DNA from 3 places in the Burkholderia sp. 22313 genome. Region 2 is predicted to be linked to each of the others. Evidence: riboswitches for the same ligand, from Rfam matches in the RefSeq annotation. Region 2 holds a riboswitch; each other region holds the start of a gene.
The links. Region 2 has a riboswitch for cobalamin ahead of cobA (uroporphyrinogen-III C-methyltransferase). Riboswitches for the same ligand answer to the same signal wherever they lie in the genome.

Region 1 (6,028 bases), on a different contig from region 2:
GGCGCCCATTCCCGCACGGCCGCCGCGATGTCCTGCGCGCGGTAGTCGATGCTCGCCGCCGCGCCGAATGATGCGACGCTCGCGCGATTGCGGGCCGAACACGTCGCCGCGACCCGCGCGCCGGCCTGCGCGGCCAGCTGGATCGCGAACGTGCCGACCGCGCCCGCGCCGCCGTGCACGAGGACGCGCTGCCCGGCACGCAGCCCGCCGTCGTCGAACAGGCCGGCCCACGCGGCGAGCGCGGGCGTCGGCGTGGCGGCCGCCTCCGCGAAGCTGACCGCGTCGGGCAGCCGCACGACCGAGTCGTGGCGCACCGCGACATATTCCGCATAGGCGCCCCAGCGCCCTGCACCGACGTCGGTCTGCGCGAACACGCGCATCCCGGGCGCGAAACCGTCCACGCCGTCGCCGACCGCCTCGACCACCCCGGCCGCGTCGAAGCCGATCACGAACGGAAACGTGATCTGCATGAACGCGCCGAGATAGCCTTCGCGGCATTTCCAGTCGGCGGGATTGACGCCCGCGCAGGCAACGCGGATCAGCACGTCGCCGGGGCCCGCCTTCGGGGCGGGAACGTCGGCCAGTCGCAGCGCGTCGGAATGGCCGACGCGATCGATCAGCAAGGCTCGCATGGTGGTGTCTCCAGGGTTGTCGTTGGTATCGCGAAGGGGTGCTGTGCGCCTCGCGTCACGCCGCCGTGTCGGCCAGCAGGCTCGACGCGAGCGGACAGAACGCGTGCGAGATCGCATCGACCGTCCAGTCGGGACTTTCTGCATCGAAGCGGCGATCGACCCAGCCCCAGTGATACGGATGCAGCAGGTATTCGCCGAGCAGATCGCCGACGTGCGCGAATTCCTGTTGCCACACGTGCGTCCATGCGCCCGGCGTCACGATGCGGCTCAGCCGCCAGTTGCGGATGCCGGGCATGAACGCGGGCATGCGAAGCAGTTCGCGTTCGAGCTCGCGCACCTGCGTTGCGGCGGCCGTTGGCCGCACACGCAGCATCAGCGTGCGCCAGATACCGTCGCGCAGCGCCGGTTCGCGCAGGCCGCCGCCGATCGCCCGGCACGCGGCGCCATCGATTCGGACCACGCCCGGTAAGCGGGCCAGCGCGGTGACATCCATCGTTTGACCGGTCGCCCGCTCGTCGCGCAGCACGTCGAGCGTGTAATCGCCCGCGCCCCAGCAGCCGTCGAGATTGCGCGCGAGCACCACGCGGGTCGCGCCGGGTAACGCCAGCGCGGCATCGCGCACCGCACGTTCGAACGCGCCCGCATCGTCGGTCGCCGCAACATGGATCTGGGCCGTGTCATGCCGCATGGCCGACCTCCGTCAGGGCGGGCAGCGGCGTATCGGCGTCCGTCATCACATGGCGGCGGCGGGCATCGCACAGCCCGTCGACGGCCATCCAGAACGCGACGACGTCGCCGTCGGTCAGTGCGCGCATCCGGTAGTACGACGGTGCGTCGGCGACCTGCCACGTCAGCCACAGCGTGCTCGATTGCCCCGGCACCGCGACGGGCGGCGACACCCAGCGGCCGCCGGCCGTCAGTCCGCGTGCCGCGTGGCCCGGCAGGTAGCGCTCGCGCAGCAGCGCCAGGACGTCGGGAATGCGCTCGGGCTCGAGGGTGATTTCGTCTACGATCTGGATCATGCGCGGGTCGTCTCGGAGGGTTCGCGGCGGGAAGCGAAACCGGCCGCCTACGCCGTTCCGGCGAGGCCGGAAGCGGCCGGCATGGATAGCATTCTTGCGTGGCGGCGCGCGGCGAACCCCTACCGGCCCGCTCACCGGCCCCTGTCGCAACGCTCACATTGGGAGACACATGAAACAGCGCGCATTGCCGGCACGCGGCCGCGTGCTGCCGGGCCTCGGCGCCCGCCTGCTCGACGAACTGGCGCGCAGCGGCGTGCGGCCGACGCCATCGCCGCCATCGCCGGCGTCGCCTGCCGTGGCCGCCGCGTCGGCCACGACGCCCCGCGGCTTCGTCGCGCTGTATCGCGACGCGATCGAGCGGCTCGAAGCGCAGGTCGCGCGCGGCGACGGCCATCCGCCGATGCGCAAGCAGGAAGTCGACCTGATGTGCCGCTGCCTGCTCAGTTGCGCGACGCTCGCCGAGGCGATCCGCTGCGCGGCCGAGTTCTGCGAGATGCTGACGCCGCGCGCCGGCGTGCTGTCGCTGACGGTGCGCGACGGGCACGCGATGTTCCGGATGGATTCGCTGCGCCGCACACGCAGCCCGGCCGCGTGCCTCGTCGACCTGACCGGGCTGTTCTGCTATCTGCAGCTGTTCGGCTGGCTGATCGGGCAGCCGCTGCGGCCGGACGAAGTCTGGCTCGGCCATCCGCGCCGCGACGACGCGATGCCGCTGCTCGGCCTGTTCAACGCGCCGGTCCACGTCGGCCGCAAGACCTACGGCTTCGCGTTCGACGCGACGCGGCTCGACGCCCGCGTGATCCGCCAGCCGGGCGAGCTCACCGCGTTCCTCGTCGATTTTCCGTTTCGTCTGATCGATGCGACGCCGGCCGTCGTGTCATGGTCGCAGCAGGTGCGCGGCTTTCTCGACGCGGCGCTCGCCCGCGAGCAGGCGCTGCCGGCGCTCGCGGAGCTGGCGGCGTGGCTCGGCGTCAGCGAGGCGACCTTGCGGCGGCGGCTGAGCGCCGAAGGCAGCGGCTACCACGTGCTGCGCGAGCAATGCCTGGCCGACGTCGCGCGACGCTGCCTGCGCGAATCGGACTGGCCGGTCGCGCGGATCGCCGCGCATCTCGGGTTCGGCGGCGAGGAAGCGTTCCGGCGCGCGTTCGTGCGATGGACGGGCGTGGCGCCGAGCCGGTTCCGGCGCGACGGCAGCGCCGCCGGCATGCCGTTTCATCAGACGTGAAACCCGACGGGAAGCGCGGTTCGAACGCCCCAAGCGCAAGGACCTGGAAAACATTCGGCGAACACTGACGTTTTTTCGCATCCCGGGCACCCCGGCAATTGACGCACCGGAGCGCTCGCCATTACGCTTGCGCGCTGATGGTTCCCCGGAACGGGATCAAAAGGGAACGCAGGGAGGCCACGCCTCGAATCTGCGGCTGCCCCCGCAACTGTAAGCGGCGAATCCGCGCCACCGCACGCCACTGGGAAACCGGGAAGGCCGGCGCGAATGACGACCCGCGAGCCAGGAGACCTGCCATCGACCCGAGGTCCAAGCAGCCGCACCGGGCGGGGTGTCCCGATGCGCCAGGCACCGCCGTTGGCGGTCGCTCCGTTGCATGGACGGCCCGACCTCAGGACCCTTCCGATGTCCACGCTTGCCGAATTCGCTTCCACGCGGGAAGCGTCGCGCCCTCGCATCGCCGCCCTCACGCGCGGCGTGCCGGCGCGCGTCTCGTTCGTCACCTCCATCACGTTCGACACGTGCGATGACGACTCGCGCGACAACCGCACATGCTGCCCGGCCTCTCCGCGAACCGACACGAACCCGGGCGGCACGCACCGCCCTCCGCTTACGCTCGCCGTACCCGCAACACGATCACGCTTCGCTGCCTCATGAACCTTCGCCACCTTCTCGCCACGTCCGCCGCCACGGCGCTGCTCTCCCCGATCGCCCATGCTGCCGGCGACACGGCGCCTACGCAGGCGCAGCCCGCGGACGGCGCTGACCTGCCGACCATCAGCGTGACCGACACGCGCCACCTGCCCGAGTCGTTCGACCAGCGCTATGCGACCACGCAGGTGCTCACGCGCGCCGATCTCGACCGGCTGTCGCCGAACGACCCGAGCATCACGCAGGCGCTCGCGACGCTGCCGGGCGTGACCGTCTCGCAGACCGGCGGCCCGGGATCCTCGGCGTCGGTCAGCATTCGCGGCTCGTCGGCCAGCCAGGTCGCGGTGTTCATCGACGGGATCCGGATCGGCTCGCCGACCACCGGCGTCGCGCCGTGGGCCGACCTGCCGACCGAAGCGTTCGAGCGCGTCGAGGTGATTTCGGGGCCGGCCGCCGCGTCGTTCGGCGCGAACGCGATGGGCGGCGTCGTGCAGTTGTTCACGCGCCGCGCGGCCAACCAGCCGAACCGGACCATCGTGTCGTTCGGCGGCGGCTCGAACAAGACCTTCGACACGCAGTTGCGCACGTCGGGCACCGTGCCGTCGACGGGGCCGCTCGCCGCGCTCGGCGGCCTCACCTACGCACTCGGGCTGCACGACTACAACACGGCCGGCATCGACGCGACGCGGCCCGTGTTGCCGTACCACGAGGACGGCCGCAATCCGTACCATGCGCAGGATCTCGATGCGCGCCTCGGCTATGCGCGCGACAACTGGTCGATCTCGACGTTCGCGCTGGTTCACCGTTCCGACCTGTCTTATGACAACGCCGGCTATGCGGACCGCCAGCTCGATCATCAACTGACGACCGGCCTCGCGTTCCATCTCGACATCACGCCCGACACGCAGTTCGACCAGTCGTTCGGTTATGCGAACGATCGCCAGTTCCTGTATGCGAGCGACCCGACCATTCCGACCGACCAGATCAACTCGCAGCGCATCACGTCGTCGACGTCGCTGACCCATCAGGCGCACGGCTTCCATCTGTTCGGCCTGCCGCTGTCCGGCGAGACGAAGATCGCGTACGACTTCACGCGCGAGCAGGCGTTCCTGCCGATCGACGTGCCGGACGGCGTGCCGACGCGCAACGATTCCGCGTTCTCGCTGCATCAGTCGGCGACGCTCGGCAGCGTGACGATGTTCGTCGCCGGCCGTCACGAGATCATCGCGGGGAAAGCCGTGAACACCGGCAACGCGGCGCTCGCCTGGGCGATCACGCCGGTTTATACGGCGCGCGTGTCGTACGGCAACGCGTTCCGCCTGCCGAGCTTCAACGACCTGTATTACCCCGGCTACGGCAATCCGGACCTGAACCCCGAACGCAGCGATTCGGTCGAGGCCGCGCTCGACGCGAACACCGCGTACGGCACGTTCAGCGCCGCGATCTACGACACGCGCGTCAACAACCTGATCGCGTACAACCCCGCGACGTTCTCGCCGATGAACATCGGCCGCGCGCATATCCGCGGCATCGACCTGTCGTACAAGGGCACGATCGGCCGCTCTACGCCGGTGAGCGTCGCGATCGGGTTCCTGAACCCGCAGGACGAAACCAACGACAGCTGGCTGAACCGCCGGCCGCGCCAGACCGTCAGCGTGAACGTCGACCACACGTGGGACGAATTTCACCTGCACGCACTGAGCACGGGCGCGTCGCTGACCTACGGCGGCACGACGTTCGACGACCCGGTCAACACGACGTACCTGCCGTCGTACCTGAGCGTGAACCTGCGCGCGTCGTACCGGATCAACGCGCATCTGACGGTGTCGGCGACGCTGTCGAACCTGTTCGACCGCCAGTACATGACCGCGTACGGCTACAACACGCTCGGCCGCACCGCGTTCGGCAAGGTCAGCTATACGTTCTGACGGGCTGATGCGGAGGCCTCGGCGCGGTGTGCGGCGAGGCCTCGGTCGGGAAGTTGGCCGGGGCAGCGCCGACGGGTCGGGTCAAGTGCGAGCGGTCGTGAAGCCGCACTCGTGCGGGGGCATGTCATGAATCCACCGTCCGCCACGAGCAAGCGCGCCGTGTTTACTGCTCTGGTGGCCGCAATGGCGAGTACACTGAAAACGCCATAGACGCAGGAGAACGTGGTGGCTGACTCTGCCCCCCAAAGCACCTTCCGAGGCCTGCCGCTCACTGCGGAGCAGGACGCGGAAGTGCGGCACTACATCAAGGACCGAACGCGGCGTGGGCTGCCATGGGACACGCCGGAGTTGAGCGCAATGCTCAAGGACATGCTGCAGCCCCCCGCTGACGACGACGGCGATATCGCGTCCCCCGCGGACGAAGCCCGACTGGCCGCCGAGCGCGCGGCGGCATCGCTTGACGAAGCGATGGACCCTACCGAGGCGAATGAGGAATGGTATGCGGCGATGGAGTCGGAACGCATGAAAGGACCCAGACGATAAAGCTGGCGCAACGCGCCCCGCTTCAGG
Region 2 (6,028 bases):
TGGCATCGTCGGATACCGTGATCGTCGACGTGCAGGGGCGCGGCGGCCACGGCGCGGTGCCGCACAAGGCGATCGACTCGGTGGTCGTGTGCGCACAGATCGTCATCGCGCTGCAGACGATCGTGTCGCGCAACGTGTCGCCGCTCGACATGGCGATCGTCACGGTCGGCGCGATCCACGCGGGCGACGCGCCGAACGTGATTCCCGATCGCGCGCAGATGCGCCTGTCGGTGCGCGCGCTGAAGCCCGAGGTGCGCGACCTGCTCGAGACGCGCATCAAGGAAGTCGTTCATGCGCAGGCGGCCGTGTTCGGCGCGAGCGCGACGATCGACTACCAGCGCCGCTACCCGGTGCTCGTCAACGATGCGGAGATGACGGCATTCGCACGCGGCGTCGCGCGCGAGTGGGTCGGCGAAGCGAACCTGATCGACGGGATGGTGCCGCTCACCGGCAGCGAGGATTTCGCGTTCCTGCTCGAGAAGCGGCCGGGCTGCTACCTGATCATCGGCAATGGCGACGGGGAGGGCGGCTGCATGGTGCACAACCCCGGCTACGACTTCAACGACGCGGTACTGCCGACGGGCGCGTCGTACTGGGTCAAGCTGGCCGAGACATTCCTGGTGTGATGGAGCACGCGGCGTGAGGTCGGCGGCCGCGCATCGGCGAGTCGACCCGGCGGCCGACTAGAACGCTTCCCCACCGAACAACGCCGCCGCCGCATCCGGATTCGACGGCCAGTACATGTGCATGTACGTCGCGACGACCGAACCCGCGCGATACACGGCTTCGCCGCTGCCGGGCTCGCCATCGGGCCGGACGGCAGTCGCCACCGGCGCCAGCGGGGTGTCGAGCCGCGAATAGTGAAACGTATGACCGCGCATCGGCCCGGTGCGCGTGTCCAGCTGCTGCATCCCGAGCGCCGCGAACCGGCGCTGCATCGTCGCACGGCCCGACAGCAACCCGAGCATCGGCGTCGTCACGCCATCCACGTCGGTCAGCGACTCGCTCAGATACACCATCCCCCCGCATTCCGCGACGATCGGCCGGCCAGCCGCCGCGTGCGCGCGAATCGTCAGCGCCGCCACGGCATTCACCGCGAGCGTCGCCGCATGCAGCTCCGGATACCCGCCCGGCAGGAACAGCGCATCGCACGCGTCGGGCACGGGTTCGTCCGCCAGCGGTGAAAAGAACCGCAGTTCCGCGCCGAGCGCCTCGAGCAGCGCGAGGTTCGCCGGATAGATGAACGAGAACGCCGGGTCGCGCGCGATCGCGATCCGCTGGCCGGCAAGCGCGCGCGGCAGCGGCGCGGCAACGTCGGGCTCGGCGAACGCAATGGCGGCCGGCAATTCGGCCAGCGCGGTTTGTGCGAGCACGTCGGCCGCGCGATCGAGCCGCGCATCGAGATCGTCGATATCGGCCGGCTGGTGCAGGCCGAGATGCCGTTCCGGCAGCGCGATGCCCGCATCGGCCGGCACGTGGCCGAGCCAGCGCAAGTCGTCCGGTAGCGCCTGCCGCAGCAGTTGCGCGTGTCGCGGCGAGCCGACGCGGTTCGCCAGCACGCCGTGAAACGGCACCGCCGGCCGGAACCGCGCGAGCCCGAACGCGATCGCCGCGAAGGTCTGCGCCATCGCCTTCGCCGCAATCACCGCGACGACCGGCACGTCGAACGCGATCGCGAGATCGGCGCTGCTCGGCGTGCCGTCGAACAGGCCCATCACGCCTTCGATCAGGATCAGGTCCGCGTCGCGCGCGGCCTCGGCGAGCAGCGCGCGGCAGCCGGCTTCACCGACCATCCCGAGATCGAGCGCATGCACGGGTGCGCCGCTCGCGCGTTCGAGCAGCATCGGATCGAGAAAGTCCGGCCCGGTCTTGAACACGCGCACGCGCCGGCCGAGCCGCCGGTGCAGCCGCGCAAGGCCGGCCGTCACCGAGGTCTTGCCCTGGCCGGACGCGGGCGCGCTGACGAACAGCGCGGGGCAGGCCGGCATCGGTCAGAACTCCACGCCGCGCTGCGCCTTCACGCCTTGCTCCTTGTACGGGTGCTTGACGAGCCGCATTTCGGTGACGAGGTCGGCCGCCTCGACCAGCGCATCGGGCGCATGCCGCCCCGTGACGACGACGTGCACCGCATCCGGCCGCGCGGCGAGCGTCGCGAGCACTTCGTCGAGCGGCAGGTATTCGTACTTCAGCACGGTGTTCAGCTCGTCGAGGATCACCATCCGGTACTCGCCGCTTTCGATCATTCGGCGTGCCTCGTCCCAGCCCTTGCGCGCGGTCGCGATGTCGGCGTCGCGGTCCTGCGTGTTCCACGTGTAGCCGTCGCCCATCGTCACGAAGTCGCATTGCGCGACCGCGCCGAGGAAATCGCGCTCGGACGTATGCAGCGCGCCCTTGATGAACTGCACGACGCCGAGCCGCATGCCGTGGCCGAGCACGCGCACGGCCATGCCGAACGCGGCCGTGCTCTTGCCCTTGCCGTTGCCGGTGTTGACGATCAGCAGGCCCTTTTCCTGCGTGGCGGCAGCCTGCTTCTTTTCATGGCCGGCGCGACGGCGTTCGGTCATCCGTTGATGGGATTCGGCATCGGTTTTCATCGGGAGTCGTCCTGTCGAAAGCGGAACAAAGGATTCAGAGCGGGCCGGCGAGCGCGACCGTCACGCCGCCCAGGATGGATTTGGGGCCGAGCAGCCGGCCGTTGGGTGCCGCCAGCCGCGCGCACGGCTCGGCCACGCCCGCGACGCCGAAACGCGCCAGCGCGACAGTCGACGGGCCGCTCAATGCCGGTTCGGCGCATTGCGCGAGCTGCGCCGCGTCGAATGCGACGAGCGGCCAGCCGCGTCGCGCGCACAGCGTGCGCAGCGGTCGGGCCCGTGCCTTGTCGGCGAGCGTCGCGATAACGGCCGGCGCGGCGCCCGGGTAGTGCGCGAGCGCCGCGCGGATCGCGGCGTCGAGTTGCGCGGCGCTCACGCCCGCGCGGAACCCGACGCCGAGCGCGACGCGCATCAGCCGCGGCCGCCGAGCGCCGCGCGCACCGCGGGATCGTCGGCGAGCGCCGCGACGCGGCCGATCACGACGATCGCGGGCGAACCGATCGCGGTCGCGGCCACGCGCTCGACGACCGTGTCGAGCGTGGCCAGCACGTGCCGCTGTGCGTCGCGCGTCGCGTTTTCGATCGCCGCGCACGGCGTGTCGCCGGGCAGGCCGCCGTCAAGCAGCGCGGCCGCGATCGCGGCGAGCCGACGAATGCCCATGTAGACGACGATCGTCATGCGCGTCGCGGCCAGCGCGCGCCAGTCGGGTTCGTCGGCGCCCGCGCCGTGGCCCGTGACGAAGATCACGCCCTGCGCGTCGCCGCGATGCGTGACCGGAATGCCGAGCGCGGCCGGCGCGGCGATCCCGGCCGTGATGCCGTTCACGACCTCGACCGGGAAACCCGCCGCGCCGACCGCGAGCAACTCCTCGCCGCCGCGGCCGAACACGAACGGATCGCCGCCCTTGAGCCGCGCGACGCTGCGGCCCGCGCGCAGGTGCGCGAGCATCGCGGCGACGATCGTTTCCTGCGGGGTCGACGCATGGCCGCCGCGCTTGCCGACGTGCTCGATGCGCGCGTCGGCGCGCGCATGGCGCAGCACGTCGGGGTTCACGAGATCGTCGACGAGCAGCACGTCGGCCGCGGCGATCGCGCGCACGGCCTTCAGCGTGAGCAGATCGGCGTCGCCGGGGCCGGCGCCGACGAGCCAGGCGCGGCTCATCGGACGCGGCACGGCGCGCACCGTGTCGTGGCAGTGGAAAGGGGACAGCGAGCGGCACATCGGCGGCCGGCGGACAGGCAGTGCATGACGGATCGGGCGAAGCCCGCGCGAGCGCGGGCGAAATGCGCACCCCATCCGTCCCCCGCGGATCGGGCGTTCGGCGAGCCGCAGGCTCGCCCCTTGCGTCGGCCGGTATCCGGGCTGGCCGCTTGCCAGGCCGCAGCCTTCCCGCCCGCTGAAGGGCAGTGGCATCGCGGGCGGCCTGGGCGCGTGCGGGGGAATCGCGGCGCGCGGGCGGCGTACCGTTGCGGGGACAGCACAGGCCGGGCGGATGTCCGCCTCCTGTTTCCCGTTTAACTGCATGCACGGAATGCGCATGCGAGCACCGAACGCGGCGCATACGATAGCACAGCGGCCGGCCCGCGCGAACCTGCCGCGCAAGGGCCGGATACGGCTTCCGGCATCATGCCGGGCGCCGGCCGAATGCCCCCGGACGGCCCGTCCCGCCTTGACGCTCCCCGCACCGCCGCCTACACTCGCACGCGTTTTGGTGCTCGCGCGTGCCGCTCCGGCGCGCGCAGTTAAACGGGAAACAGGGAGCCTGCCTGCGCCGCAGTCGAGCCAACCTGTGCTGCCCCCGCAACGGTAAGCGAACGCGTCGCGCGCAAGCGCGACGCAGCGCCGCTTCGCCGCATGCCTGTCGCATGCGGACGACCGCCACTGGATGCCGCGCATCCGGGAAGGCGAAGCGGCGTGTTCGTCAGCCCGGATACCGGCCGAAACGTTGGGTTCAGCGCCGCGGGGAGGCGGCGCATCGTCCACGGCCGCAGTACGCCCGGACGTCCGAGCGTTTCCCGCTTCCTCCGCCGATCCGTCCGCAGCATGCGCGCGGGCCGGCGCGGCGAGCGGCAGGCGGCGCGGGCAGGGCACGCGGCAGCCGTGTTGGCATTCATCATGTCGACCGTTCGCAAGGGAGCATCATGCTCGACTCGTTCTTCCGCCTGTTCAACGACAGTCCGTCCGGGCTGCGCGGCAAAATCGTCGCGATCTACTCATTGCTCGTCGCATTCAACGTCGCCGCGTGGATCTGGGCCTTCGTCGCGTTTCGCGACCAGCCCGTGCTGCTGGGCACCGCGCTGCTCGCGTACGTGTTCGGGCTGCGCCACGCGGTCGATGCCGACCATATCGCCGCGATCGACAACGTCACGCGCAAGCTGATGCAGGAAGGCCGCAGCCCGCTCGGCGCGGGCCTGTTCTTCTCGCTCGGGCATTCGACCGTGGTGATCGTGATGTCGGTGGCCGTCGCGCTGACCGCGGCGTCGCTCGCGCGCTTCGAGAGCATGAAGACCTGGGGCGGCGTGATCAGCACGAGCGTGTCCGCGTTCTTCCTGCTGGTGCTCGCGGCCGCGAACCTGCTGATCCTGATCTCCGTGTACCGGACGTTTCGCGCGGCCCGCCGCGGCGAGGCGATCGTCGATGCCGATCTCGACATGCTGATGAACCAGCGCGGCGTGCTCGCGCGCCTGTTCCGGCCGCTGTTCCGCCTCGTGTCGCGCAGCTGGCACCTGTATCCGGTCGGCTTCCTGTTCGGCTTCGGCTTCGATACCGCGACCGAGATCGCGCTGTTCGGCATTTCGGCGACGCAGGTGCAGGGCGGCATGTCGTTCTGGTCGGTGATGGCGCTGCCGGCGCTGTTTACCGCAGGCATGACGCTCGTCGACACGACCGACGGCATCCTGATGATGGGCGCATACCGCTGGGCATACGTGCGGCCGATCCGCAAGATTTACTACAACATGACGATCACGTTCGTGTCGGTGCTGGTTGCCGCGCTGATCGGCGGCATCGAGGTGCTTGCGCTGCTCGCGGATAAACTCTCGCTGCAGGGCCCGGTGTGGCGTTTCTCGACGATGGTCGCCTCGCATTTCGGGATGCTCGGCTACGTCGTGATCGGCCTGTTCCTCGCGTGCTGGATCGTATCGGCCGCAATCTACCGCCTCAAACGCTACGACGAGATCGACGTGACGCTCTCGGCCTGACTCCCTTTTCTCCACAGGACCCACCATGACCCTACGCAAGCTTCCCGTCACGATCGTCACGGGCTTTCTCGGCAGCGGCAAGACCACGCTGATGCGGCACATCCTGCAGCACGCCGAAGGCCGCCGCATCGCGGTGATCGTCAACGAATTCGGCGAGCTCGGCATCGACGGCGAAATCCTCAAGGGCTGCGGCATCGGCTGCGACGACGCGGACGGCGCGCAGGACGAAGCGGCCGG
Region 3 (6,028 bases), on a different contig from region 2:
CGTGCGGCAAATGCGGTTGCGTAATGCGTGACGCGCAATGCGTGGTGTGATGCGTGTACGTGATGCGCGATGCGATGCCGATGCGCACGATCGGCGTGCGTGTCGATCACAGCATCGCTGAATCGCAAATGAAAAACGCCGGCCCGAAGGCCGGCGTTTTCGCATCGGGCGAGCGTAGCGCGATGCGCGTTACTTCATCTGCACCGAACCGTTGACGGTGACCGACACGGTCGTCTTGCCGCCCTCGACCGAGATCGGCGCGCTCATCTTTGCGCTGTCCATCGGCGCCGCGGCCATCGCCATCATGCGCGGGTACGGCTGCACGTTGCGGCCGCCGCCGACGTTCACGTCGCGAATCGAGTAGCTGCCGTAGCCGAAGGCCTTCGCGGCTTCGTCCGCGCGTGCGCGGAACGACTTGATCGCTTCGGTCGTGAGCTTCTGCTCGGCCGCGCGCTGCGCTTCGGGCGACAGCGAGAACTCGACGTTCGCGACCTGCATCTGGTTCGACAACTGGCCGGCGAGCTTTGACGCCGCCGCGAAATCGCGCGATTCGAGCACGACTTCGGTACGGCCGCGCCATGCGGAGATCCTGCCGTCGCGATCGGTGCTCGGGTACACGGAGAACGCACCGGTGCGCGCGGTGACGCCCGACACGCCCTTCGCCTGCGCGAGTGCCGCGTCGGCGCGCTGGTTCAGCGCGGACGTCAGGCTGCCCGGATCCTTCGCCTGCTGTTCGTAGAACAACGTGATGTGGATGATGTCTTGCGGCACGTCGGCGCTGGCCTGCGACGACAACGACAGCACACCCGCCGGCTCCGGAAAGTGCGGGTTCGCGGTCTGCGCGTGTACGGCCGGCGACGCGAGCGTCAGCGCGACGGGGACGGCGGCGGCGAGGGCGAGCGACAGCGCGAGTGCGGTTTTCCTGGTCATTGTTGGACTCCTTGTGCGAGGGCGCGCAGGCGGATCACGCGTGCGCGACGCGGGCGAACCGCGCGACGAAAAAACGGCCGCCGGCCCGATCGGGCGACAGCGGTTGCTTAGGCCGCGCGAACGCGCCGCGAGTTCCGTGACGGTGGCGCGGGTTGACCGGATTTGACCTTTGGCGTGCGTCGCCGCGCATGCCTACTTCATCAGCTTTTCGGTGATGAAGCGCCATTCGGCGCGCGTGACCGGCGTGATCGACAGCCGGTTGCCGCGCGCGAGCACGCGCATGTCGGCGAGTTCGTCGTGTTCGCGCAGCGCGGCGAGCGGCACGAGCGGCGACTTTTTCACGAAGCGCACGTCGACGAGCAGCCAGCGCGGTGCTTCCTGCGTCGACTTCGGATCGTAATACGGGCTGTCCGGATCGAACTGGGTCGGATCGGGGTAGGGCGTGGACGAGACTTCGGCGAGGCCCGCGATGCCCGGTTCAGGGCAGCTCGAGTGATAGAACAGCACGCCGTCGCCGATCTTCATCGTGTCGCGCATGAAATTGCGCGCCTGATAGTTGCGCACGCCGGTCCAGGGCAGCGAGTGCTGCGGCGCGTGCGAGAGATCGTCGATGCTTGCTTCGTCCGGTTCGGACTTCATCAGCCAGTATTGCATGGATCGTGATCGACGCAGAAAGAGGCTGCTACAAAAGGAAACGGCATCGGGACTCGCCCGATGCCGTTGGATAGGCCCCCGCCTTGGCCGCTAGGCCGGCATCCTGAACCTGGGGTTCAGAATTGGTCGCAGTTAGCAGCACATCGGGTACATCAGACAGAGTGACGCGCGCGCCCGTGCTACAAATTTCCGCAACCGTGCACATGGCATTGGTTCAAGGAATATATGACCTTGGCGAACCAGGCAGGGAAGCTGATTGAACTGTGTTTCGTTGCGCCAATTTGACCACCGTTGATCGCCGAGATCAAGGGGAATCGACGCATCGATCAAACGTTACTGCGTCTCGTGCTGTGCGAGCACCGCGCCGAGCTGTTCGTTCATCTGGTGCATTGTACGACGGATTTCTTCCGCCGGAAATGCTTCACCGTGCCGCACGCTCGTTTGCAGCCGCAGCAATTCCGAGGCGAGCGACAGCGCGGCCATCACCGCGATGCGATCGGTGCCGCGCACCGAGCTGTTCGCGCGGATCTTCGACATTTCGGCGTCGACGCGTGCGACGGCCTCGAGCAGCGCCGCTTCGGTTTCGGCCGAGCAGGCGAGCCGATACGGCTGACCGAGAATCGAGACTTCGATCTGCTTGGTGCTCATGCATGTTCTCCGTGGCTGGCCGCGTCATCGCTGCCCGTGCGCGCCTGCGCATCCAGCAGATCGAGCTGATTGTCGGCTTGCTCGGCGTTCTTCGTGCGCGGCAGCTTTTCGAGAATCGCGTTCAGTTTGACCTGGGCGTCGTCGATCTTTGCCGACAGCGTGTCGCGCTCGGCCGCGAGCGCATTGCGTTCGTCGCGCAGTTGCGCGAGTTCCGCGCGGACGGTGTCCGCTTCCGCGCGCATTTGCGCGACCTGCTCCTCGAGCGCGAGCCGTTCCGAGTGATAGCGCTTGTTCAGCGAAATCAGACGGCCAATATTTTGAGATAAGGTTTCGAGTTCGTTGAGCATCTGCTGCGTCCTCTAAAGACCCAGCATTTTAGCGCGGAATAACGCGCATTCCGACATCTGTAACGTTTCCAGTCGTAACACCCCGGCTTCATGCCGCGAATACGCGGGTCCGGCACGCCTTTCGCACGCGTTTTCGACGCTTTCTTGACGCTCGCGCGGCCCGCTCCTAAACTGGCGCCGCCTCGGTGCTCGCGCGTGCGTCGCGCGGTTAAACGGGAAGCAGGGCGCGTACTCCGCCCGGAGATCGCCAACCTGCGCTGCCCCCGCAACGGTAAGCGGCCGCGTCGCATGACGCAGGCCGGCTCGGGCGCGTTTCGCGTGCAGGTTCGCACGTGGGCGCGGGCCACTGCGCGCGACACGCGCGGGAAGGCGAGCCGGTATGCCGCCAGCCCGGATACCGGCCGAGGCGAGGAGCCCGCACGGGCTTCGTGACGCGCGGCCTGCGGGGAAGCGGGGCGCGCAGTGCTTCACGGGACTTGTCTTCGATGCTGACCCCAATCGTCCACGTGGCATCCGGCGCATGCCGTGGCTTGCCGTTTGCCGCGGTCGCGCGGACTGCGGTGCATGCCGATTCGTCCGGATCGATGGCGACGCACGTCGTCGTCACGCGAATCGACCCGATGCCGCACCTTCCACTATATTGCGCAGAACGCCGGCCGCGCGAAGGTGCGGCCCGACGGCGCGCGGCCGTCGCATGCCGGCATGACCGACGTGCGGCGCTACCGCCGCAACCACCCGTTCAACAAGGATGACGAGCTTGTCTATGCCTGCAATACGCCGCAGCGCGCCCGTATCGCGCGCGGCCGGCCACCGCGGTCAGCCGACGTGTCGCGTGTCATGCACGGCGCCGCGCGTCGCATGAGCGCCGCGCGTGCCGCCGCGATCTGGGCCGTGCTGGCGGCCGTGGTCGCGGTGCTGTTCGTCGCGTCGCTGTCGATCGGCAGCGTGCCGATGTCGCCGTGGCAGGCGCTTGGGTCGCTCGTGCCGCATGGCGGCGACGCGCTGTTCGCCGACATTGTGCGCACGCTGCGATTGCCGCGCGCGCTAGCAGGCTTCGCGTGCGGCGCGCTGCTCGCGCTGGCCGGCGCGCTGCTGCAGGTGCTGCTGCGCAATCCGCTCGCGGAGCCGTACGTGCTCGGCGTGTCCGGTGGCGCGGCGGGTTTCGCGCTCGTCGCGATGATCGCGGGCGCCGCGTGGTGGCTCGTCGATGCGTCCGCGTTCGCCGGCGCGCTCGTGTCGGTCGCGCTGGTGCTGGGGCTCGCGCGCCGCGAGCTGTGGCGCGGCGACTCGCGCGATGCGTCGCCGCGACTGCTGCTCACGGGCGTCGTGATCGCGGCCGGGTGGGGCGCGCTCGTCACGCTGCTGTTGTCGCTCGCGCCCGATGCGCGGCTGCGCGGCATCATCTTCTGGCTGACGGGCGACCTGAACGGCGTGACGGCGCCGTGGTTCGCATGGGGCGCGCTGCTGCTGGCCGCCTGTGTCGCGCTGCCGGCCGCGCCGCAACTGAACGTGCTGCTGCGCGGCGACGCGACCGCGCTCGCGCTCGGCGTGCCGGTCGCGCGACTGCGCGTGCGGATCTATCTCGTCGCGTCGCTGGCCGCCGCGGCGGCAGTGACGACGGCCGGCACGATCGGCTTCGTCGGCCTCGTCGTGCCGCACGCGCTGCGGCTCGCCTTCGGCAACGACCAGCGCATGCTGCTGCCGGCGGCAATGCTCGCGGGCGGCGGCGGCGTGATGGCGGCGGACCTGCTCGCGCGCACCGCGATCGCGCCCGCGCAATTGCCGGTCGGCGTGATGACCGCGTTGGCCGGCGTGCCGGTGTTCCTGTGGATGTTGCTGAGGAGACCGATGCGATGACGCACACCGCACCGCACACCGCCGGCGACATCGCCTATGCGGCAGTCGACCTGACACTGAAGGCCGGCGAGCGGACGTTGCTCGCCGGCTTCACGCAGGCGTTCCGGCCCGGCGAGATCTGGTGCGTCGCGGGGCCGAACGGCGCCGGCAAGACGACGCTGCTCGCGACGCTCGCAGGCCTGCAGCAGCCGGCCGGCGGCCAGGTCGCGATCGACGGCCGGCCGCTCGCTGCGTGGCCGCCCGAACAGCTCGCGCGGCGCCGCGCGCTGATGCCGCAGCAACTGCACGACGCCTTCAGTGCGACGGTATTCGACACGGTGCTGCTCAACCGCTTTCCGTATCTCGGCGGCTGGGGCTGGGAGCGCGACGGCGACCGCGCGGCCGCGCACGACGCGCTCGCGACGTTCGGGCTGACCGCGCTCGCGTCGCGCGACGTGCTGTCGCTGTCGGGCGGCGAGCGGCAGCGCGTCGCGCTGGCCGCGACGCTGTGCCAGGACGCGCCGCTGATGTTGCTCGACGAACCGCTCGCGCATCTCGACCTGCATCACCAGATCGACGGCCTGACCGCGTTGAATGCGTGGCTCGACGCGGGCCCGCGCACGGTGCTGTTCTCGTGCCACGACCTGAATCTCGCGCGGCGTTTCGCGACGCACGCGCTGTTGCTCGACGGCCGCGGTCACGCGTGGGCCGGCCCCGTGCACGACGTGCTGACGCCGGCGCGCGCGAGCGACGCGTTCGGCTATCCGCTCGTGCTGATCCGCGAGAACGGCCGCGACGCGCTGTTGCCCGCGTGGCCCGAGCGGCGATGATCTTCCTTCTTTCGACGCGCGGCACCGGCCGCGCCAACGAGGCAACCTTCCGATGACGAATTCGACCGCCCAGACCGCCGAGACCGCCCACACCGATTTCCCGCCCGCGATCGCGCCGCTCGACGACGTGCTGCGCAAGCGCCTGCAGCATGTGATCGATCACAAGACCAAGCCGCCCGGCAGTCTCGGCCAGCTCGAGGCGATCGCGCTGCAGATCGGCCTGATCCAGCGCACCGAGCGGCCGCAGGTGCAGCGCCCCGTGACGATCGTGTTCGCCGGCGACCACGGGATCGCGGCCGAGGGCGTGAGCCCGTATCCGCAGTCGGTCACCGCGCAGATGGTCGCGAACTTCCTGGCCGGCGGCGCGGCGATCAATGCGTTCTCGAGTGTCGCGCAGAGCGCGCTCGAGATCGTCGATGCGGGCGTCGCGTCGCCGCTGCCGGTGTCCGACCGGCTCGTGTCGCTGCCGGTCGCGCGCGGCACGCGCAACTTCGCGGCCGAACCCGCGATGACGCGCGACGACGCGCTGACGGCGCTCGCCGCCGGCGCGGCGCGCGTGCGCCTGCACGCATCGCTCGGCACGAACGTGATCGGCTTTGGTGAAATGGGGATCGCGAACACGTCGTCGGCCGCGTGCCTGATGAGCCGGCTGCTCGACGTGCCGATCGACGCGTGTGTCGGGCGCGGCACGGGCCTCGACGACCAGGGGCTCGCGCACAAGCGCGCGGTGCTCGGCCGTGCGCTCGTCCGGCATTCGCACGCGATCGCGCCGCTCGACGTGCT

Region 1: linked by a shared signal. The riboswitch ahead of ACTJKF_RS06290 (TonB-dependent receptor domain-containing protein) and the one ahead of cobA (uroporphyrinogen-III C-methyltransferase) in region 2 are both predicted to bind cobalamin.
Region 3: linked by a shared signal. The riboswitch ahead of ACTJKF_RS05090 (FecCD family ABC transporter permease) and the one ahead of cobA (uroporphyrinogen-III C-methyltransferase) in region 2 are both predicted to bind cobalamin.

What each region holds. Positions count from the first base shown of each region.
Region 1 is NZ_JBQEON010000005.1:58,273-64,300, forward strand. Features, by position in the region: gene ACTJKF_RS06270 (NADP-dependent oxidoreductase) at 1-632, opposite strand, end outside; gene ACTJKF_RS06275 (Dabb family protein) at 688-1,320, opposite strand; gene ACTJKF_RS06280 (hypothetical protein) at 1,310-1,654, opposite strand; gene ACTJKF_RS06285 (AraC family transcriptional regulator ligand-binding domain-containing protein) at 1,824-2,879, shown strand; cobalamin riboswitch at 3,001-3,192, shown strand; gene ACTJKF_RS06290 (TonB-dependent receptor domain-containing protein) at 3,533-5,458, shown strand; gene ACTJKF_RS06295 (hypothetical protein) at 5,684-6,001, shown strand; gene ACTJKF_RS06300 (LysE/ArgO family amino acid transporter) at 6,024-6,028, opposite strand, start outside.
Region 2 is NZ_JBQEON010000008.1:58,924-64,951, reverse strand. Features, by position in the region: gene ACTJKF_RS09030 (M20 aminoacylase family protein) at 1-626, shown strand, start outside; gene ACTJKF_RS09025 (cobyrinate a,c-diamide synthase) at 684-1,988, opposite strand; gene cobO (cob(I)yrinic acid a,c-diamide adenosyltransferase) at 1,992-2,594, opposite strand; gene ACTJKF_RS09015 (cobalamin biosynthesis protein) at 2,629-3,003, opposite strand; gene cobA (uroporphyrinogen-III C-methyltransferase) at 3,003-3,812, opposite strand; cobalamin riboswitch at 3,923-4,158, opposite strand; cobalamin riboswitch at 4,284-4,547, shown strand; gene ACTJKF_RS09005 (HoxN/HupN/NixA family nickel/cobalt transporter) at 4,733-5,791, shown strand; gene cobW (cobalamin biosynthesis protein CobW) at 5,817-6,028, shown strand, end outside.
Region 3 is NZ_JBQEON010000004.1:59,076-65,103, reverse strand. Features, by position in the region: gene lgt (prolipoprotein diacylglyceryl transferase) at 1-24, shown strand, start outside; gene ACTJKF_RS05115 (SIMPL domain-containing protein) at 190-930, opposite strand; gene ACTJKF_RS05110 (EVE domain-containing protein) at 1,123-1,584, opposite strand; RNA gene ssrS (6S RNA) at 1,656-1,837, opposite strand; gene ACTJKF_RS05100 (cell division protein ZapA) at 1,918-2,232, opposite strand; gene ACTJKF_RS05095 (ATPase) at 2,229-2,579, opposite strand; cobalamin riboswitch at 2,746-2,999, shown strand; gene ACTJKF_RS05090 (FecCD family ABC transporter permease) at 3,438-4,436, shown strand; gene ACTJKF_RS05085 (ABC transporter ATP-binding protein) at 4,433-5,245, shown strand; gene cobT (nicotinate-nucleotide--dimethylbenzimidazole phosphoribosyltransferase) at 5,298-6,028, shown strand, end outside.